Regions from separate parts of the Streptomyces sp. NPDC048484 genome, predicted to be linked through region 1. Evidence: riboswitches for the same ligand, from Rfam matches in the RefSeq annotation. Region 1 holds a riboswitch; each other region holds the start of a gene.
The links. A riboswitch is a leader RNA that binds a small molecule or an ion and turns the genes downstream of it on or off. The one in region 1 is predicted to bind thiamine pyrophosphate.
Positions count from the first base shown of each region.

Region 1 (7,231 bases):
CTGGACGCGGGCATGCCGGACCCGCAGCAGCCCCACCGCCAGGACGAGGTGTACTTCGTCGTGAGCGGCCGTGCCGCGATCACGGTCGGCATGGAAACGACCCAGGTGGCGCGCGGCAGCGTCGTGTACGTACCCGCGGGAGTCGCTCACAAGTTCCACCACATCAGTGAGGATCTGCGGGTTCTCGTGGTCTTCTCTCCGCCGGAGAGCTGACGCCTGCCTCAGGGTTCCCTAGGGGGACGGTCAGGGGAGGGCAAGGGGTGCGAGGCCCCCGCCGGCACCCCTGCCGCGCTTAGCATCGACGGCAGGACATGCAAGACCCGTCAGCGTGGCGAAACGGGCAGAGGCAGTACTCGGAATCGGGCAGAAAGACGAGGAACAAGGGCGATGCGAGAAATCTTCATGGGGATGCCGTGGTGGGTCAAGTGGGTCGCGGTGCCGGTCATCGCCCTGGTCGTGTTCGGCGGCCTGATAGCGAGCGTTGTCGGGTTCGTGATCGGCCTGCTCTTCAAGCTGCTGGTCTTCGTGGCCCTGGTCGGTGGACTGGTCTACGTCGTACGGAAGTTCATGTCGAGCTCCTCGTCGAGGAGCGACTGGTAGACGGTGGTGCAGGGGGCCAGTGCTCCGCCGGACCTCGCCGACAGGCGTCGGCCCCGGATGGGGCCCGCCCCGCGACCGGGTCATCGGTCCGTGACAACCGATGGCCCACCGTGCGACAACCCGTCGGAGGCAGTGAATATCGACGATTCCCTCGGGTGAGGGAAGTTTTCGACGCATGCCGTCAGCGATCGGTGGCAGACGGTTAAGGTCCGGAGCTCGACGCGGGTTGATCCACGCGAGCGGCGTTCCGAACCCTCCCGTGAAACCCCCGCACGGGTGGCCCCCTCGCGCTTCGGGAGTGACCCTTGGCCACGGTTGACACCGCGCCCGCAGGACCGCACGGTTCCATTTCCGAGCCGCACCCCACGACCCTCATCGGCTCGGTACAGCGCGCCATGCGGTTGCTGGAGTCCGTGGCGCGTCATGAGCACGGGGCGCCCGCGAAGCAGCTGGCCCGCGAGGCCGGGCTGGCCCTCCCCACGGCGTACCACCTGCTGCGCACCCTGGCGCACGAGGGATATCTGCGGCGCGAGAAGGGACTGTTCTTCCTCGGCGAGGCTGCCGAGCGACTGAGCAGCAGCGGCGCCGGGCAGAAACGTCGCAGCAAGGTCGCCGACGCGCTGGCGGGCTGGCACGATGCGATCGGTGCCCCGGTGTACTACGCGATCTACCGCGATGGGGAGATCGAGGTCCAGTGCGTCGCCGACACCCCGGGCAATCCGGCGGTCGAGGAATGGGCGGATTTCCGCGAGACGGGGCACGCGCATGCGATCGGTCAGTGTCTGCTGTCCCAGCTCGACGACGAGGCGCGCAGGGACCACCTCGATCGCTATCCCGTGCAATCCCTCACGCCGTATACGGTGCGTGACGATCACATCCTGATGCGACGCCTCGAATCGACGCCACGCATGCATCCTGTGATCGAACGTCAGGAGTACGTGCTGGGGACGGTCTGCGCCGCAGTACCGATCACGATGGGCGGCACGGCCGCCGCGATGGCCATCTCCATGCCGTCCCACCAGGCCGATCGGCTGTTGCCGGCGGCACGGCGACTGCAGAGCGAGATCGGCGAGCTGCTGGGGACACTCTCACTCTCTATCAGTATCTGAAAACTCACTCCTTGTGATCTGGTGTACACGTTGAGCAAGATGCCAGAAGTGTTTAGGTGGACGATTCCCGGCCATGGACGGCAAACGACGGGGTAGGCGATGCGCGAGTCGGTAGTACAGGCAGACGTCATGATGAGCTTCGTCGTCTCGGAGGAGCTCTCCTTCCGCATCCCGGTGGAGCTGCGCTACGAGACCTGTGATCCCTATGCCGTGCGTCTGACCTTCCACCTGCCGGGTGACGCCCCGGTGACCTGGGCCTTCGGCCGGGAGCTGTTGGTCGACGGAGTGGGCCGCCCGTGCGGGGACGGAGACGTGCACATCACCCCCGCGGACACCGAGGGGTTCGGCGATGTGCTGATCCGGCTTCAGGTCGGCGCGGATCAGGCTCTGTTCCGCTGTGGTACGGCGACTCTGCTGGCGTTCCTCGACCGTACGGACCGGCTGGTCCCGTTGGGTCAGGAGCGCTCCCTCGCCGACTTCGACACCCACCTGGACGAGGCTCTGGACCGCATCCTGGCGGAGGAACAGAGCGCGGGGTGAATGACTCGGGCCGAAGTGGCAGCGGGCCGGAGTGACATAACGCCTCTCGTTGTACGCCGTCCCGTGCGGGCGTGACTGCCTGTCGGGGCCCGGTGATCAACCAGCCTCCCGGGCGGCCCGGGTTCAGTGCTTGCGGCGACGGCCGCTTCCGCCGCGCAGCGGTGCCTTTGCACCGGGCTGGATCTGCGGCTGCTGCGGCTGCTGTGGTTGCGGCTGACGAGCCGGGGTGGCGTCGCCCGGGCGGTCCGCCGAGACGACCAGGGCCGCCAGAGCCGTCGTGACCGGCACCGAGGCGACCAGTCCGATCGAGCCGACGAGCGTGCGCACGATCTCCTCCGCCACCAGTTCGCTGTTGGCCACCGTCCCCACGCTGCTCTGCGCGATGGAGAAGAGCAGCAGCAGAGGGAGCGCCGCGCCGGCGTAGGCGAGGACGAGCGTGTTGACGACGGACGCGATGTGGTCGCGGCCGATGCGGATGCCCGCGCGGTACAGCCCTCGCCGGCCCATCGTCGGATTGGCTTCGTGGAGCTCCCAGACCGCTGAGGTCTGCGTCACCGTGACGTCGTCGAGCACTCCGAGCGAACCGATGATGACACCCGCGAGCAGCAGGCCGCTCATGTCGATGGAAGGGTAGAGCCCGTGGATCAGGCCGGTGTTGTCGTCGGTGTTTCCGGTCAGCGCGGCCCAGTCGATGAACAGTGAGCCGAGCAGCCCGATCAGTAGCAGGGACAGCAGTGTGCCCAGCACCGCGACCGAGGTCCGGGCCGAGAGGCCGTGGCACATGTAGAGCGCGATCAGCATGATGGCACTGGCTCCGACCACCGCCACGACCAGCGGGTTCGAACCCTGCAGGATCGCGGGCAGGATGAAGAACGTCAGGATCAGGAAGCTGACGGCCAGCGCGATCAGTGCCATGACACCGCGCATCCGGCCCACCACGACCACGGCGAGGGCGAAGATACCGGCGAGCAGCGCCATCGGGAGCTTGCGGTTCACGTCGGTGACCGAGTACTGCAGCTCCTTGGGGGCATCGGGTGCGTACGCCACGATCACCTCCTGGCCCTGCTCCAACTGCCGTGAGGAGTCCGGCTGGACGATCTCAGTGAAGGTACGGCCCTTGTCCTTGCCGGTGTCGACCCGGACTGTCGCCTTCTTGCAGGTGCCTGAGGCCTGTTGCTGTGCGGACGAGCCCTCGGCCGTGGAGGTGTCACCGGTCGGAGCCTCACCCGAGGCGTTCACGGACTTGCAGTCGACCTTGTCGACCTTGGTCACGGTGGCCTGCTGGGTCTGCCGGTCGAAGCCGACACCCGTGCGCTCGTGCCCGGGGGCCCCACCGGGCCAGAGCACCGCGAGACCGACGACGACCGCTGCGGCGAAGGGGATCAGTACCGCGGCGATGATTTTGCGCAGGTGCATGGAGACGGGGGCCGCGGGGCCATGACTGTGCGAGTGACCGTGCCCACCGCCGACTGGTCCCTCGCCGCCACCGCCACCGCCACTGCCACCGCCGCCGGGCCGGTCACCCCCACCGCCCCCTCCGGGGTTATGGGATCCCTGTCCAGGTCCGTCCTCGTGACCGTGGCCGTCGTGGCCCTGTCCGTGGCCCTGTCCGTGGCCCTGGCCACGGGGCGGTTCGGACGGCGGAAGTGAGGGCTGCTGCGTCGTGGTCACCGACCGATCATCGCAAGAACGAGAGGGGCCCACTGTTCACCGCGCCCATTGTGAGGCTAGCGTGGAGGCACCTTTGCACACGCGGGAGCTCGGAGCACCGGGCTGAGAGGGCGCTGAACTCCGTATACGCGATGTTTCACGTGGAACATCGCCGGACGGAAAACGCTGCGTCGACCGCCGAACCTGTTACCGGGTAATGCCGGCGTAGGGAGTAGGTCTCATGACCAACAAGGACGCACGCACGCCTGCCTCCAGCCAGACGAACGGGGCGCTCGCCCCGGCCGACGGCACTGAGGTCTCCGCTTCCCCCGAGAGCGGTGGGGCAGCTGCCTCGCCCGAGAACGACGAGGGCGGGAAGTCCATCGGCTGGCACAAGGCGTATGTCGCGGGCTCGCACCCCGGCCTGCGGGTGCCGGTCCGTCAGGTGCATCTCACCAACGGCCAGTCGGTCACCCTGTACGACACCTCCGGGCCGTACACCGATCCGGCCGTCGATACCGAAGTACGCAGGGGCCTGGCACCCCTGCGCGAAAACTGGATCATCACCCGTGGCGACACCGAGGAGTACCCGGGCCGACCCATGCGCCCCGAGGACGACGGGATCAAGCACACCTCACCGCGCGGTGGGCTGCGCAATCTCGACGCGGTCTTCCCGGGGCGCCCGCGACTGCCCCGCAGGAGCCGTGATGGGCGGGCGGTGACACAACTCGCTTACGCGAGGCGGGGCGAGGTCACGTCGGAGATGGAGTACGTGGCCATCAGGGAGAACGTTTCCCCCGAGGTCGTCCGCGAGGAGATCGCGGCAGGACGGGCCGTTCTGCCGGTCAACGTCAACCACCCGGAGATCGAGCCGATGATCATCGGTAAGCGTTTCCTGGTGAAGGTCAACGCCAACATCGGCAACTCCGCGGTCACCTCCTCCATCGAGGAGGAGGTCGAGAAGATGACCTGGGCGACGCGCTGGGGTGCCGACACGGTCATGGATCTGTCGACCGGTCGCAACATCCACACCACGCGGGAATGGGTGCTGCGCAACTCTCCCGTGCCCATCGGAACGGTCCCCCTCTACCAGGCGCTGGAGAAGGTCGAGGGGCGCGCCGAGGAGCTCACCTGGGAGATCTACAAGGACACAGTCGTCGAGCAGGCCGAGCAGGGCGTGGACTACATGACCGTCCACGCGGGCGTGCGCCTGCCCTACGTACCGTTGACCGCGAACCGCAAGACCGGCATCGTCTCGCGCGGTGGCTCGATCATGGCGGCGTGGTGCCTGGCCCACCACAAGGAGTCGTTCCTGTACGAGCACTTCGAAGAGCTCTGCGAGATCCTCGCCGGCTACGACGTCACGTACTCGCTCGGCGACGGCCTGCGGCCAGGGTCGATCGCGGACGCCAACGACGCGGCGCAGTTCGCGGAGTTGCGCACCCTCGGGGAACTCAACAAGGTCGCGAAGCGTTTCAACGTACAGACCATGATCGAGGGCCCGGGACATGTCCCGATGCACAAGATCAAGGAGAACATCGACCTTCAGCAGGAGATCTGCGATGAAGCTCCGTTCTATACGCTCGGCCCGCTGACGACGGACATCGCGCCGGCGTACGACCACATCACCTCCGGCATCGGTGCCGCGATGATCGCCTGGTGGGGCACGGCCATGCTCTGCTATGTCACGCCCAAGGAACACTTGGGCCTGCCCAACCGTGACGACGTCAAGACGGGCGTCATCACCTACAAGATCGCGGCCCATGCGGCGGACCTCGCCAAGGGACATCCGGGCGCACAGGAGTGGGACGACGCGTTGTCGGACGCCCGCTTCGAGTTCCGCTGGGAGGACCAGTTCAACCTGGCCCTGGATCCGGACACGGCCCGGGAGTTCCACGACGAGACGCTCCCGGCCGAGCCGGCCAAGACGGCGCACTTCTGCTCCATGTGCGGGCCGAAGTTCTGCTCGATGAAGATCAGTCACAGCATCAATGAGCAGTTCGGCGGTACGGCGGCCGCGGGGGCCTCGCCCGAGGAGGTGGCCGACGGGATGCTCCAGAAGTCGAAGGAGTTCGCCGCGTCGGGCAACCGGGTCTATCTGCCACTGGCCGACTGAACCGGTGGGCCCGCCGACTTCGCCCGGTTCAACCGGGCGAAGTCGGCGGGCCGCTGGTGCCGCGGTACCAGCGGCCGGTCTCCGGTCGGGAGGGCAAGAAAAGATCGACGACGGATTCCCGTCGTCGATCAGTCTTGGCAGGCAGGCAGGCTCTTACTCGGGAGCGTGCTCCGGTCCCCCGAAGTCCGGGCTGCTGAAGTCCGGGCTCGAGAAGCTGGGGCGGGGGCCCGCTGCCGGTCCGCCGTCGGGGCTGCTGAACCCGGGGCGGTTGTAGCCGAGCTGCGGCATGCGGCTGGTCGGTGCCGACGGCTTCGTACGGCCCAGGGCCGCAGTACCCGGATCCGCTAGGGCCTCCCTGAGGAACGGCATGATGCCGTGCTCCAGGAGGGCGTCGTGCCAGGCTTGCCTGGCACGGTCGACCTCCTCGCTGCGTTCCCCGTGCACGCCGGCCTGGAGCGAGCTGGCGCCGTTGCGCAGGGCGGCGAGGAGCAGGCCGACCGCGGCAACCAGGATCGAGGCCGCCGTGATGGCGCCGAAGACCCATCCGGTGGTGAGGAGGGTCTGGGTGATGACCGGCTGCGGGTCGAGCATCTTCAAGATGTAGCCGGCGAGCAGGAATATCGCTGCGGCCGTACCGGCGAGGACGGGGGCGAGCACGGCGACGACCGCGGCGGCTCCCGCCCCGGTGGTCTCGGCGACCTCCCCCATGGTGGCGGCGAGCCCCACCGCGCTCGTGCCCGGATCCGTGGAGTTGGATCCTTCGCGGACGGGAGGGGTGGACGGCGCCGGCTGGCGCAGTTCCTCGCGGACCTTCACGTAGTGCTGGTACTCCGTCGCCGCTGCCACCGTGATCAGTGCGGTGGCGTTGAGCGCCATCGTGCGCAGCTGTTCGGGGTTGAGCCGCTGACCGACAGCGGCGAGTTCTGGACGGTGTGGTGCGGAGCGCAGCGCCTCGTCGAGGATCCGCTCGTACTCTTGGCGGTCCTCGCTCAGCAGGTGCTGCGGAACGCTGTTCATGTGCATCCCCCGATGCTCCGTAGGGCTTGGGGCTCGGCATGCTGACGAGCCGTCGGGCAGAAACGGAGGGGAGCCTGCTACGGATAAGCCGATGGTAGAGCGGTGACGGCACAGGGTGACAGGGGGTTTCCAGAATTTGCCCCCGGATCGCACGTGTCCTTCATCGAAGGACGTGTGCCCCGTGAACGCTCAGCTATCC
Region 1 covers NZ_JBEZJY010000010.1:53,225-60,455, forward strand. The annotation lists gene AB0D14_RS12400 (cupin domain-containing protein) at 1-213, shown strand, start outside; gene AB0D14_RS12405 (DUF5326 family protein) at 388-600, shown strand; gene AB0D14_RS12410 (IclR family transcriptional regulator C-terminal domain-containing protein) at 996-1,709, shown strand; gene AB0D14_RS12415 (SsgA family sporulation/cell division regulator) at 1,809-2,249, shown strand; gene AB0D14_RS12420 (YibE/F family protein) at 2,373-3,665, opposite strand; gene AB0D14_RS12425 (hypothetical protein) at 3,687-3,899, shown strand; TPP riboswitch at 3,992-4,148, shown strand; gene thiC (phosphomethylpyrimidine synthase ThiC) at 4,141-6,015, shown strand; gene AB0D14_RS12435 (hypothetical protein) at 6,169-7,038, opposite strand; gene AB0D14_RS12440 (metallophosphoesterase) at 7,222-7,231, opposite strand, start outside.

Region 2 (7,231 bases), on a different contig from region 1:
GCGGCGAGGACCGGCTCCAGGATGTCCAGCGCCGCCCGCGGCTGGAGCGCCCCGCGCTCGCGCAGCACGTCGCGAAGGGTGCATCCGGCCACGTACTCCATCGCCAGATAGACGTAGCCGCCGTCGGCGCCCTGGTCGAAGACCTGCACCACGTTCGGATGGGCGAGCCTCGCCACCGACTTGGCCTCGCGGATGAAGCGGTCGACGAACGAGACGTCGGCGGCCAGGGCCGGATGCATCACCTTGAGCGCGAGCACCCGGTCCAGGCGGGTGTCCACGGCCCGGTAGACCGTGGCCATCCCGCCGACCGCGATGCGCGCGTCGACGCGATACCGACCGTCGAGCACATGCCCGACCAACGGGTCCTGAAGGGTCGTATCCACGCAGGTGAGTGTACGAGCCGTCACTGACGGCGCGGCCCGCCCGGGCGGTTCCGGGGCGGTACTGAAGCCGAGCTGTGACGGACCTCGCACGCTGACCAGGGCGGCACGGCATATGGATTCGGACAGATGTTCAAGCCGAAGCTCAGAAAGCGGGTCGTTCCGGATCCAAGCGCGCGATTCCGTCCGCCGGCGACGAGGCTTCGGCGAAGTGGCGGCGCGGAATGCGGCCCGCCCGGTACGCCAGCCGTCCGGCCTCGACCGCGTGCCGCATGGCCTCGGCCATGAGGGCCGGCTCCTGCGCCCGGGTCACGGCCGAGGCGAGCATCACACCGGCGCAGCCCAGCTCCATGGCGAGCGCGGCGTCCGACGCCGTACCGGCTCCCGCGTCCAGGATCACCGGCACGCGCGCGTGCTCCACGATCAGCTGGAAGTTGTGCGGATTGCGGATCCCGAGCCCCGAGCCGATGGGCGACCCCAGCGGCATGACCGCGGCGCAGCCCACGTCCTCCAGCTTCCGCGCGAGGACCGGGTCGTCGTTCGTGTAGGGGAGGACCGTGAAGCCGTCGTCGACGAGGGTCTCGGCGGCGTCGAGCAGTTCGATCGGATCGGGCAGCAGCGTGCGCTCGTCGGCGATGACCTCCAGTTTGACCAGGTCCGTGCTGAGCGCCTCGCGCGCGAGGCGGGCCGTCAGCACGGCCTCCCCCGCGGTGAAACAGCCCGCGGTGTTGGGCAAAACGCGGATCCCGAGCCGGTCGAGCACGGAGAGGACCGAGCCGTGGGCTCCGGGACTCACGCGCCGCATCGCGACCGTCGTCAGTTCCGTGCCGGACGCGACGAGTGAGCGCTCCAGGACGTCGAGGCTGGGGGCACCGCCGGTGCCCATGATCAGACGGGACGCGAAGGACGTACCGCCGAGGACGAAGGGGTCGTCGGCCATGGGTCAGCCTCCTTGGACGGCGGTGAGTACCTCGACGCGGTCTCCCTCGCGCAGGAGGGTTCCCGGCCACTGCGCGCGCGGAACGACGGTCTCGTTCAGCGCGGCGGCGACACCGGAGGGGGCCGCGCAGAGAGCGGTGACGAGGGTGTCGAGGGCGGTGTCGGCGGCGAGTTGCCGCCGCTCCCCGTTGACGAGGACGGTCACGCTCATACGGGCTGCTCCATGAGTGCGGCGGCGTCGAACCGCCCGGGGGCGAACGGGCGGGCCTCGTCCGGGAGTTCGCCGGTGACCAGGGCGTGCGCCAGGGCGTCGCCGGTGACCGGGGTGAGCAGCACACCGTTGCGGTGGTGGCCGGTCGCCAGCAACAGCCCGGGGAGCCCGCTCGGGCCGAGCAGGGGCGCGTTGTCGGGGGAGCAGGGACGCAGTCCGGCCCGGGTCTCGGTGAGCGGCAGCTCGGTGATGCCGGGGACGAGTTCGTGGGCGTCCCGCAGCAGTTCGTACACGCCGCCCGCCGTCACCGTGGTGTCCCAGCCCAGCTCCTCGCTGGTCGCGCCGACGACGAGTTCGCCGCTCTCACGCGGCACCAGGTAGACGTGGCTGCCGCGGACGACGGCACGCACCGTCCGGCTCAGGAAGGGCGCGCTCCGGCTCAGCAGGGCCGGGCTCCGCTCCGGCATGGTCAGCCGCAGCACCTGCCCCTTCACGGGACGCACCGGCGGCAGTACGTCCTCGGGCACGCCCGCGAGGCGTCCGCTGAGGCTGCCCGCGGCGAGGACCACCTGCCCCGCGGACAGCTCGGTGCCGTCCGTCGTGGTGACTCCGGCGGCCCGGCCCCCTGTGACGGTGAGCCGCTCGGCCCATCTGCGGTGGAAGACCACTCCGGCCCGCTCACAGGCCGTGACCAGGGCCGCGGCGAGCCGTCGGGGGTCGATCTGGTGGTCGCCGTCCACCCGCAGCCCGCCCCGCACTCCCGGCGCGAGCATCGGCTCCAGGCGCCGGCACTCACGGCCGCTCAGCCACTCCGACTCCAGGCCCGACCGGCGCTGCAGGGCGTGCAGTTCCCGCAGATGGGCGCGGTCGTCGGCGTCGAGCGCCACGGTCAGCGTGCCGCACTGCCGGTAGCCGAGGTCCACGCCGGTCGCCTCGGTCAGCTCGGCGACGAAGTCCGGATAGCGCCGCGCCGAGGCCAGGTTGAGGCCGAGCAGGGTCCCCTCGCCGTAGTGCAGCTCGGTGACGGCGGCCAGCATCCCGGCCGCGACCTGCGCGGCGCCGCCGCCCGGTTCGGGGTCGACGAGCGCGGTCGTGAACCCGCGCTGCGCGGCGCGCCAGGCGGTGACCAGACCGATGATCCCGCCCCCGACGACCAGGACGTCGGAGACCAGGACGTCGGGTGAAGATGCTTGTGATGTACGCGACATGGGCGTCCAGCCCCTCCCTTCGCCGGCATGACCCGGATCAGGTTCGTACGGTCGGAGGCCGCCCCAGCCTCCCTCTCAGCCCGGTGCGTCCGGACTCCCGCGAGTGCTCTGCGCCGACCACCCTAGCTCTTCGCCTCGCACCGCAGTAAGGGAGCCGCGCGGCGTGCCCCGCTCGCCCGACGGACCCGTACGCGCCCCTGACCGACGATTCCACCCCTGTCTATGGTGACCGGGTGAGCGAGCTGACGCAGGTACGGAGTCCGACGGTGCGACCGGGTGTCGTGATCGTCGGTGCGGGCATGGCCGGGGTTCAGACGGCCGTGGCCCTGCGGGAACAGAGTTTCACCGGAAGCGTGACCTTGATCGGCGCGGAGCCCCACCAGCCGTACGACCGTCCGCCGCTGTCCAAGGCCGTGCTGCTCGGCAAGGCCGAGGGCTCCGCCTTCGACGTCGACTTCGAGAGCCTCGACGTCGAGCTGCGCCTGGGGCTCGAAGTGACCGGCGTGCGCCCGGCCCGGCGCGAACTCGACACGGCCCACGGCCCCGTCCCGTACGACGTCCTGGTCGTCGCCACGGGAGCGGAACCGATCCGGCTGCCCGGCGCCGAGGGCGTACCCGGCGTCCATCTGCTGCGCACCCTCGACGACGCCGAGCGGCTGCGCCCCGTGCTCGCCCGGCAGCACGACATCGTGGTGGTGGGCGCGGGCTGGATCGGCGCGGAGTTCGCCACGGCGGCGCGTGAGGCGGGGTGCGCGGTGACCGTCGTCGAGGCCGCCGACCGGCCGCTCGTCGGCGTGCTGCCGGCCGAGGTGGCCGCTCCCATGGCCGCCTGGTACGAGGACAGCGGGGCGTCGCTGCGCACCCACGCGCGCGTGGAACGCGTCGAGCCCGGCGCGGTGGTGCTGGACGACGGGTCGCGGCTGCCCGCGGACGCCGTCGTCGTCGGAATCGGGGCGCGGCCCGCCACGGCCTGGCTGGCCGGCTCGGGGATCGAACTGGGCGCCCACCGGGAGGTCGTCGCGGACGACCACCTGCGCACCTCCGTCCCCGACGTGTACGCGGTCGGCGACTGCGCGTCGTTCCCGTCGGGCCGCTACGGCGAGCGCCTGCTGGTCCACCACTGGGACAACGCGCTCCAGGGCCCGCGCACCGTCGCGGCGAACATCGTCGGCGAGACGCCCGCCCCGTACGACCCGGTGCCCTACTTCTGGTCCGAGCAGTTCGGCCGCTTCGTCCAGTACGCGGGGCATCACGGATCCGCGGACACCCTGACCTGGCGCGGCGATCCGACCACCCCCTCCTGGTCGGTGTGCTGGCTCCGGGACAGCCGCCTGGTCGCGGTCCTGGCGGTGGGCAGGCCCCGGGACCTGGCGCAGGGGCGACGGCTGATCGAGTCGGGCACCCGAATGGACCCGGCCCTGCTGGCGGACCCGGCACGGCCGCTGAAGGGGGCCGTGGCCTGACCACACCGCCCCGGTCGACCGGCCGGGGCACCGGGTGTGAGTCCGGGCCCGGGTACCGGGTGTCAGTCCGAGATGGCAGGCTTGTGTCCGTGACCGAGATTGACGCAAAGATCGATGCTCTCGTCCCCGCCTGGCTCACCCTCCCCGACATCGCCGAACAGTTCGGCGTCGAGGTGACGCGCGTCCGGCAGCTGGTCAGGGAAGGCCAGCTCATCGCCGTACGCCGTGGTGAGAACCGCGCGCTGCACGTCCCCGCCGCCTTTGTCGACGCGGACGAACAGAAGGTCGTCAAGGGCCTGACCGGCACCTTGACGCTCCTGCGGGACGACGGCTTCTCCGACGAAGAGATGCTCGAGTGGCTCTTCACCCCCGACGAGAGCCTGCCCGGTACCCCCGCGCAGGCTCTGAGTGAGAATCGCGGCACGGAGGTGAAGCGCCGCGCCCAGGCGCTCGCCGTCTGACCTGACCACGCCGCACGGCGTACGGGCCGCGTGCCCCGCAGGCCCGCGGCCCGTACGCCACCGACACGCCACGGGGGGCCCACGCATGCCCGTATCCACCGCACGCGCCCAGCTCGCCGACGCCAGGGTCTACCTCTGTACGGACGCTCGCAGGCGCCAGGGCGACCTCGCCGGCTTCCTGGACGCCGTCCTCGCGGGCGGCGTGGACATAGTGCAGCTGCGGGACAAGGGCATGGAGGCGGCCGAGGAACTGGAACACCTCGCCGTCCTCGCGGAGGCCTGCCGCCGGCACGGCAAACTGCTCGCCGTGAACGACCGGGCCGACGTCGCCCACGCCGTCGGGGCCGACGTCCTGCACCTCGGTCAGGGAGACCTGCCCGTCCCCGCCGCCCGGGCGATCCTCGGCGACGAGGTCCTGATCGGCCGCTCCACCCACGCCGGGCCCGAGGCCTCGGCCGCCGCCGCCCAGGACGGCGTGGACTACTTCTGCACGGGGCCCTGCTGGCCGACCCCCACCAAGCCGGGGCGCCACGCGCCGGGCCTCGACCTGGTCCGCCACACGGCCGCGCTGGCCACGGACCGTCCCTGGTTCGCCATCGGCGGCATCGACCTCGGCAACCTCGACGAGGTGCTCGAAGCGGGCGCGCGTCGCGTCGTCGTCGTACGGTCCATCACCGAGGCCGGTGATCCGGGAGCGGCCGCGGCGGAGTTCGCGAAGCGCCTGAGGGCGGTGTGAGCCGGAGGCCGCGGACGGCCCGAGTCGGAGGTCCGGCAGCGCTCCGGCAGTAAGCTGTCAGGGGTTCGGCAGCGGTCCGACAGAGGTTCGGTCGAGGCATGGTTGTCCGAGGAGTGGACAACAAGTCGACAAATCGGGCAATTTCTCCGCATCCGGTTGGGGGACCGTCTCCCCCTGGCTAACCTGCGGGTATGGCCCTCGGATCTGCTTCCACCAGGACTGACCACGCCCGCACCGTGCGGGACATGCTCGCGACGGGAAAGACGACGTTTTCGTTCGAGTTCTGGGCGCCGAAGACCGAAAAGGGCGAGCGGAACCTGTGGAACGCGCTGCGCAGGGTCGAGGCGGTCGCGCCCAGTTTCGTCTCCGTGACGTACGGGGCGGGCGGCACCACCCGCGCCGGGACGGTCAAGGCGACGGAACAGATCGTGTCCGACACGACACTCACCCCGGTCGCCCACCTCACCGCGGTCAACCACTCCATCGCGGAACTGCGCAACATCATCGGCCAGTACGCGGACGCCGGGATCCGGAACATGCTCGCCGTGCGCGGCGACCCGCCCGGTGACCCGATGGCCGACTGGGTGGCGCACCCCCAGGGCCTCACCTACGCGGCCGAACTCGTCCGGCTCATCAAGGAGTCGGGCGACTTCTGCGTGGGAGTCGCGGCCTTCCCGGAGATGCATCCGCGGTCCGCGGACTGGGACGCGGACGTCGCGAACTTCGTCGACAAGTGCCGGGCCGGCGCCGACTACGCGATCACGCAGATGTTCTTCCAGCCGGACGCGTACCTGCGGCTGCGTGACCGGGTCGACGCGGCGGGTTGCACTACGCCGATCATCCCCGAGGTCATGCCGGTGACCAGCGTGAAGATGCTGGAGAGATTGCCGAAACTGAGCAATGCGTCGTTCCCGGATGCCCTGAAAGAGCGGATCCTCACAGCCAAAGACGATCCGGCGGCTGTACGCTCCATTGGCATCGAGTTCGCCACGGAGTTCTGCGCGGGGCTGCTGGCCGAGGGAGTCCCCGGACTGCATTTCATTACGTTGAACAACTCCACTGCGACGCTGGAAATCTACGAGAACCTTGGCCTGCATCACCCACAGCGGGTCTAGACCGGTCGCATCGTCGTACGACACACTGCGTAGCGGCCACCTGTGAGAGGGGCGTACATGGGCTGGACGGTCCTCTATATCGCGTTCGGCATCGTCGCGCTGTGGCTGCTGGGCGAGGTACTGCTGCAGTACAAGGCGCGGCTGCGCTGGCGGCTGCTGGCCTTCGGCGGCTTCCTCGGGGTGGTCTTCGGTGTCCTGATCCCGAACGTGCTGGTCATCGGTCTGGGTGCGGCTGCCTTCGCCGTCGGGCAGACGTACGTCACGCTGTCGTTCCGCAGCGGCTTCGCGTCCGGCTGGGCCGTCTCCGGACGCCCGGGCCTCACCAAGCGCCGCCGGGGCGAGCCCGAGCGCAAGGACCCGACGCTGGAGGTCACGGACCTCCAGGCCGCGGAGACCGGAACGTATCCTCAACCGGACTTCGGCCGGAACGAGAGCTTCGGCGGGGACGACGCCTTCGGGCGTGACGACTCGGTCTTCGGGCAGCGCCCCGGGACTGCCGCCGAGTCCGCTTCCGCTTCCGGCTCCGTCTACGAGCCGCAGCCGCTGCCCGACGACACCGGCCAGTACGGCGTCTACAGCGAGGCGGCCTACGCCGCGGCCACGGACCCCGCGTACGCCGCCTCGGCCCAGGGGCAGGCGCAGGGACAAGAGCAGGGGCAGGCGCAGGGCCAGGCCCAGGACCAGTTCGCCCAGAACTACGGATACGACGGCTACTCGA
Region 2 covers NZ_JBEZJY010000002.1:279,737-286,967, reverse strand. The annotation lists gene pknB (Stk1 family PASTA domain-containing Ser/Thr kinase) at 1-383, opposite strand, end outside; gene AB0D14_RS03090 (thiazole synthase) at 526-1,320, opposite strand; gene thiS (sulfur carrier protein ThiS) at 1,324-1,530, opposite strand; gene thiO (glycine oxidase ThiO) at 1,527-2,738, opposite strand; TPP riboswitch at 2,736-2,849, opposite strand; gene AB0D14_RS03075 (FAD-dependent oxidoreductase) at 3,038-4,201, shown strand; gene AB0D14_RS03070 (Rv2175c family DNA-binding protein) at 4,291-4,662, shown strand; gene thiE (thiamine phosphate synthase) at 4,748-5,398, shown strand; gene metF (methylenetetrahydrofolate reductase [NAD(P)H]) at 5,590-6,513, shown strand; gene AB0D14_RS03055 (hypothetical protein) at 6,571-7,231, shown strand, end outside.
Region 2: another riboswitch for thiamine pyrophosphate. It lies ahead of thiO (glycine oxidase ThiO); the one in region 1 lies ahead of thiC (phosphomethylpyrimidine synthase ThiC).

Region 3 (7,231 bases), on a different contig from region 1:
ACGGCAAGGGAGCCGGGCGCTTCCTGCTGAAGCTTTCCGGCGAGGCGTTCGCCGGTGGCGGGGCGCTCGGCGTCGACCCAGACGTGGTGCACAAAATGGCCCGGGAGATCGCCGCGGTCGTCCGTGGCGGTGCCCAGCTCGCCGTCGTCATCGGCGGCGGCAACTTCTTCCGCGGAGCCCAGCTCCAGCAGCGCGGCATGGACCGGGCCCGCTCGGACTACATGGGCATGCTCGGTACGGTCATGAACTGCCTCGCCCTCCAGGACTTCCTGGAGAAGGAGGGCATCGACTCGCGCGTACAGACCGCCATCACCATGGGGCAGGTCGCCGAGCCGTACATCCCGCTGCGGGCCGTGCGCCACCTGGAGAAGGGCCGTGTGGTCATCTTCGGCGCCGGTATGGGCATGCCGTACTTCTCCACGGACACCACCGCCGCCCAGCGCGCTCTGGAGATCGACGCCGAAGCGCTGCTGATGGGCAAGAACGGTGTGGACGGGGTCTACGACTCCGACCCGAAGACCAACCCCGAAGCAGTCAAGTTCGACGCGCTCAGCTACGGCGAGGTCATCACCCGCGACCTGAAGGTCGCCGACATGACCGCGATCACCCTGTGCCGCGACAACAAGCTCCCGATCCTGGTCTTCGAGCTTCTGGCGGAGGGCAATATCGCTCGGGCCGTCAAGGGTGAGAAGATCGGCACGCTTGTGGGTGACCAGGGCAGCCGGGCCTGACCGGGGGATGGACAATGTCCTGCCGGTCGGGAACCGTGCAGGAACAAGACGCGACGCAGCCGGCCGCCTACCCGCCAAAGGAACCGCAGCCGGGCCTACTCAAGACACGCAGGAGCAAGTGGTGATCGAAGAGACCCTCCTCGAGGCCGAGGAGAAGATGGAGAAGGCCGTCGTGGTCGCCAAGGAGGACTTCGCCGCGATCCGCACCGGCCGTGCGCACCCGGCGATGTTCAACAAGATCGTGGCGGACTACTACGGCGCACTGACACCGATCAACCAGCTGGCCTCGTTCTCGGTGCCCGAGCCGCGCATGGCCGTGGTGACCCCGTTCGACAAGAGCGCGCTGCGCAACATCGAGCAGGCGATCCGTGACTCCGACCTCGGCGTCAACCCGAGCAATGACGGCAACATCATCCGGGTGGTGTTCCCCGAGCTCACCGAGGAGCGCCGCAGGGACTACATCAAGGTCGCCCGGACCAAGGCCGAGGATTCCAAGATCTCGATCCGTTCCGTCCGCCGCAAGGCCAAGGACGGCATCGACAAGATGATCAAGGATGGCGAGGTCGGCGAGGACGAGGGCCGCCGTGCGGAGAAGGAGCTCGACGACACCACGGCGAGGTACGTCGCCCAGGTGGACGAGCTGCTCAAGCACAAGGAAGCAGAGCTGCTCGAGGTCTGATGAACCAATCTTCCTGGGGGGTGCCGCCGCAAGCCGGGTACTGGGGGCCGTCCGACCAGGGGCCTGTCCAGGGGGCTGCCCCGGCGGGTCCCGCGTACGATGCGCACCACGCGCAGCAGACTCGCCCCATGCCCATCGTGCCCGACGAACCCGCGCATGGCGGAGACCAGGATGACGACCGGGGGGCTGCTCGGACGGGCGGCCCCCTGTTCCGCGACGAGACGCCGTCGACGCCGCCGTTCCAGGCTCCTTCGCAGAATCCGCAGGTCCCGCAGAATCCGCAGGAGCCCATGACCAGCGCCGCACAACCCGCCCCCGCGCCGCAGAAAAGGAGCGCGGGCCGCGACCTGGGCGCTGCCATAGGGGTCGGTGTCGGGCTCGGCGTCGTGATCGTCGCGTCGCTGTTCGTCGTCAAGGCGGCCTTCGTCGGCGTCATAGCTGTCGCCGTCGTGGTCGGCCTGTGGGAACTCACGTCGAGGCTCGCGGAGCGCAAGAGCATCAAGGCGCCGATCGTGCCGCTGGCGGTGGGCGGCGCGGCGATGGTCGTCGCCGGATACGTCCGGGGGCCCGAGGGCGCCTGGGTGGCGATGGCGCTCACCGCGCTCGCGGTCCTGGTCTGGCGGATGACGGAGCCACCCGAGGGCTACCTCAAGGACGTCACCGCGGCGGTCTTCGCGGCCTTCTACATCCCGTTCCTCGCCACGTTCGTGGCGATGATGCTCACCGCGGACGACGGTGCGCGGCGGGTCTTCGCGTTCCTGCTGCTGGCCGTGGTCAGCGACACAGGTGCGTACGCTGTCGGCTGGCGCTTCGGCAAGCACAAGCTCGCCCCGCGCATCAGCCCCGGAAAGACCCGCGAGGGCCTGCTCGGCGCGGTCACCTTCGCCATGGCGGCGGGTGCGCTGTGCATGCAGTTCCTCATCGAGGACGGCACCTGGTGGCAGGGGCTGGTTCTCGGATTCGCGGTCGCGGCCAGCGCCACGCTCGGCGACCTCGGCGAGTCGATGATCAAGCGCGACCTGGGAATCAAGGACATGGGCACGCTGCTCCCGGGCCACGGCGGCATCATGGACCGACTGGACTCACTGCTGCCCACCGCTCCTGTGGTGTGGCTGCTCCTGGTGCTCTTCGTCGGATCCGGCTGATCGGCGGGCTTGCTCCGCCGGCAGCGAGGACCCCCAGCCGATCAAGGTTGGGGGTCTTTTGGTGCAACGCGTGCTGTACGGCGTCGAGTACGGCGTGCTGTGCGGCGTCGAGTACGGCGTGCTGTGCGGTGTGTGGCGTGCGGTACTGCGCGCAGGCTGAGGCGCTGTCGGCCCGCCAGCCCGTCAGCCCGTCAGCCCGCGTCGTATTCATGGGGCCGCCCGCCCTGCCATTCGACCCACTGAGGGTCGTCCAGCAGTTCCCCCGCGTCCGGCAGACCCGCGCGGCGCAGGAACTCGACCACATCGGCATCGCTGTGCGCCAGGCCTGCGCCCAGGGCGCGAATCGACACCCGCCGCCCGCCGCCGCCCGCCGCGCGGTGCACGACGATGGGAGCGGTGCCTGTCTCCTGCGACTGCGGCTGCCCGCGGTTCACAGCACGCCGAGGTCGGTATCAGGCCATTCGCGGACGCGGCGCAGGTGATCCGGGCGGTCCGGGCGGTCCGGGCGAGACATTTTTTCGTACACAAGTTCGATTCTAGGTCCTGAGGTGGCCTATATGGCAATGCCACACGGGCGGGTTCGTCGGTCGTGATCGGATCATGCTCCACGGGGCCGAGGCCGCCGGCCCCGCCCGGATGCCGTTGTCAGCACGCCGGCCAGGGCGAACGCCCACAGTGCCGGGCCGTCTGCGGGCCGTCGGAGGAGAGCGGCGGCGTGCGGCGTGTGGGGTCGACCACTGACGACCACCCCGCACAGCGCGCGGCCCAGGTCACACGAATCGATCTGCGACACTGGTACAGCCATGCCTAAGCCCGGAGAACTCACATTCGTTGCCCCCCGCGGAGCCAAGAAGCCGCCGCGGCACCTTGCCGATCTCACGCCCGCCGAGCGCAAAGAGGCCGTTGCCGCGATCGGTGAGAAGCCGTTTCGTGCCAAGCAGCTCTCGCAGCACTACTTCGCGCGGCTCGCACACGATCCGGAGGAGTGGACCGACATCCCGGCCGGGTCGCGCGCCAAGCTGCAGGAGGCGTTGCTGCCCGAGCTGATGACGGTCGTGCGGCATCTGTCCACCGATGAGGACACCACCCGCAAGACCCTCTGGCGGCTCTTCGACGGCACCCTCGTCGAGTCCGTGCTGATGCGCTACCCGGACCGGGTCACCATGTGCATCAGCTCGCAGGCCGGCTGCGGGATGAACTGTCCGTTCTGCGCGACCGGGCAGGCCGGCCTCGACCGGAACCTGTCGACCGGCGAGATCGTGCACCAGATCGTCGACGGCATGCGGGCGCTGCGCGACGGGGAGATCCCCGGCGGCCCGGCGCGGCTCAGCAACATCGTCTTCATGGGCATGGGCGAGCCGCTCGCCAACTACAAGCGGGTGGTCCAGTCCATCCGGGCCCTCACCGACCCCGAGCCGGACGGGCTCGGACTGTCGCAGCGCGGGATCACCGTGTCCACCGTCGGTCTCGTCCCGGCCATCAGCCGGTTCACCGACGAGGGCTTCAAGTGCCGCCTCGCCATCTCCCTGCACGCGCCTGACGACGAGCTGCGCGACACCCTCGTACCGGTCAACACGCGGTGGAAGGTACGGGAAGTGCTGGACGCCGGCTGGGAGTACGCGGCCAGGTCCGGGCGCCGGCTCTCCATCGAGTACGCGCTCATCCGGGACATCAACGACCAGGCGTGGCGCGGTGACCGGCTCGGGCGGATGCTCAAGGGCAAGCCGGTGCATGTGAACCTGATTCCGCTGAACCCGACGCCCGGCTCCAAGTGGACCGCCTCGCGGCCCGAGGACGAGAAGGCGTTCGTCGAGGCGATCGCCGCCCATGGTGTGCCCGTCACCGTCCGGGACACCCGTGGTCAGGAGATCGACGGGGCGTGCGGGCAGCTCGCGGCCACCGAGCGGTAGTCTGGCGGGCGTACCCGCATTGCGGGTTCCGACATCTTCATATTCCGACAGGGGAGCGCCACAGCGCTGAGAGTGCGGGAGAGCCCGCAGACCCTCTGAACCTTGCCCAGGTCATTCTGGGTAGGAAGTTCGGTCACTACTCAAGCTGTTGCGCCCTGCCCGGGACCCGACCGAGGTCCCGGGCAGGGCCGCGTCTCTTCCTGGTCAACCCAGGAGGAATTCCGTGAGCACCACGAGCAACAAGAACACCACGAGCAACAAGAGCACCACGAGCATCACAAGCACCGTTCAGAGAGTCACGGCCGTGGTCGCTGCCACCGGGCTCGGCCTTTTCACGCTCTCCGCGTGCGGGTCGTCCGGGTCCGGCGACGGAGGCTCCGGATCCAAGACCGTGACCCTCGTCAGCCATGACTCCTTCGCCTACACCAAGGAAGTACTGAAGGCGTTCGAGAAGGAGTCCGGGTACAAGGTCAGGGTCCTCAAGGACGGCGACGCCGGGCAGGCCGTCAACAAGGCGATCCTCACGAAGGGCAATCCGCAGGGCGACGTCTTCTTCGGCGTCGACAACACCCTGCTGTCGCGCGCGCTCGACAACGGGCTGTTCCAGTCGTACGAGGCCAAGGGCGCCGATCGAATCCAGGCCGAGTACCGGGTCGACCAGGACAAGCACCGGGTCACGCCCATCGACTCCGGTGACATCTGCGTCAACTACGACAAGGCCTACTTCAGCGAGCACAAGCTCGCCCCGCCGACGTCCTTCGACGACCTGATCAAGCCCGAGTACAAGAACCTCCTCGTCACCGAGAACGCGTCCACGTCCTCGCCCGGCCTCGGCTTCCTGCTCGGCACCGCCGCCAAGTACGGGGACGCCGGCTGGGAGGGCTACTGGAAGAAGCTCAAGGCCAACGGCGTGAAGGTCGTCGACGGCTGGGAGCAGGCCTACAACGAGGAGTTCTCCGGGTCCGCCGGCGGCAAGAAGGCCAAGGGCGACCGGCCGCTCGTCGTCTCGTACGCCTCGTCCCCGCCCGCCGAGGTCATCTACGCCGACCCGAAGCCGAAGACCGCGCCGACCGGCGTCGCGGACGGCACCTGCTTCCGCCAGGTCGAGTACGCGGGCCTGCTGAGCGACGCGAAGAACGCGAAGGGCGGCAAGGCGCTCGTCGACTTCCTCATCACGAAGCAGTTCCAGGAGGACATGCCGCTCAACATGTTCGTGTATCCGGTCCGTGAGGCCGCCCAGGTGCCCCAGGCGTTCGTGAAGTTCGGCCCGCAGGCCGAGAACCCCGAGACCCTGGACCCCGCCAGGATCGCCGACAACCGTGACGAGTGGGTCAAGTCATGGACCTCGCTCGTACTGAAGTAGAGCCCCGCGGCGAGGCCGAGGCCGAGGCCGAGGCCGCGGTCGAGCCGCGAAAGCGCCCGCCCCGGCCTCCGCGTCGACGCCCGCGCCCGCGTAGGGAGCGTAGGAGGAGTGTGGCGCGGCTTGGGCTCATGGCCGTGCCCGTCGCGTTCTTCGGGCTCTTCTTCGCCTACCCGGTCGTCGCGATCACGGCCCGTGGGCTGAAGACCGGCGGGGTCTGGCACTTCGGGCGGATCCAGGACGTGCTCGCGCAGCCGGACATCCGGCACGTCCTGTGGTTCACGACCTGGCAGGCGCTCGCTTCGACCGCGCTCACTCTGCTGATCGCGCTCCCCGGCGCGTACGTCTTCGCACGCTTCGAGTTCAGGGGCAAGCAGATCCTCCGGGCCGTCGTGACGGTTCCGTTCGTGCTGCCGACAGTGGTCGTGGGCACGGCCTTCCTGGCGCTGCTCGGGCGGGGCGGGCTCCTGGACGAGCTGTGGGGCGTACGCCTGGACACGACCGTGTGGGCGATCCTGCTCGCGCACGTCTTCTTCAACTACGCGGTCGTCGTCCGCACGGTCGGCGGCCTCTGGGCGCAGCTCGACCCGCGTCAGGAGGAGGCCGCGCGGATGCTCGGCGCCTCACGGTTCGCGGTCTGGCGCAAGGTGACGCTTCCGGCGCTCGGTCCGGCCGTGGCCGCCGCCGCACTCATGGTCTTCCTCTTCACCTTCACCTCCTTCGGCGTCGTGCAGATCCTCGGCGGCCCCACCTTCTCGACACTCGAAGTCGAGATCTACCGGCAGACTTCGGAGATCTTTGACCTCTCCACGGCCGCCGTGCTGACGATCGTCCAGTTCGTGGCGGTGGGCGGCATCCTCGCCGTCCACGCCCGGACCGTACGGCGGCGGGAGACGGCCCTGCGCCTGGTCGACGCCTCCATGACCTCCCGACGGCCGCGCGGGGCGGGGCAGTGGGCGCTGCTCGCCGCCGTCCTCGGCAGCATCGCCGTCCTGCTGGTCCTGCCGCTGGCCGTCCTCGTCCAGCGGTCATTCGACGCCCCCGGATCCGGATTCGGCTACTACAAGGCGCTGACCAGCAACGAAGGCGGTCTCTTCCTGGTACCGCCGATCGACGCCATCGGCAACTCCCTGCGGTACGCCCTCGCAGCCACCGCCATCGCGCTGCTGATCGGCGGACTCGCGGCCGCCGCTCTCACCCGCCGGGACGCCGGACGTCTCGTACGGGGATTCGACGCGCTGCTCATGCTGCCGCTCGGCGTCTCCGCCGTGACGGTCGGCTTCGGCTTCCTCATCGCGCTCGACCAACCGCCGCTGGACCTGCGGAGCACCTGGATCCTGGTGCCGCTCGCGCAGGCGCTGGTGGGCGTCCCCTTCGTCGTACGGACCATGCTGCCGGTGCTGCGA
Region 3 covers NZ_JBEZJY010000008.1:146,882-154,112, forward strand. The annotation lists gene pyrH (UMP kinase) at 1-731, shown strand, start outside; gene frr (ribosome recycling factor) at 853-1,410, shown strand; gene AB0D14_RS10700 (phosphatidate cytidylyltransferase) at 1,410-2,555, shown strand; gene AB0D14_RS10705 (hypothetical protein) at 2,747-2,989, opposite strand; gene rlmN (23S rRNA (adenine(2503)-C(2))-methyltransferase RlmN) at 3,359-4,465, shown strand; TPP riboswitch at 4,505-4,610, shown strand; gene AB0D14_RS10715 (thiamine ABC transporter substrate-binding protein) at 4,740-5,828, shown strand; gene AB0D14_RS10720 (iron ABC transporter permease) at 5,957-7,231, shown strand, end outside.
Region 3: another riboswitch for thiamine pyrophosphate. It lies ahead of AB0D14_RS10715 (thiamine ABC transporter substrate-binding protein); the one in region 1 lies ahead of thiC (phosphomethylpyrimidine synthase ThiC).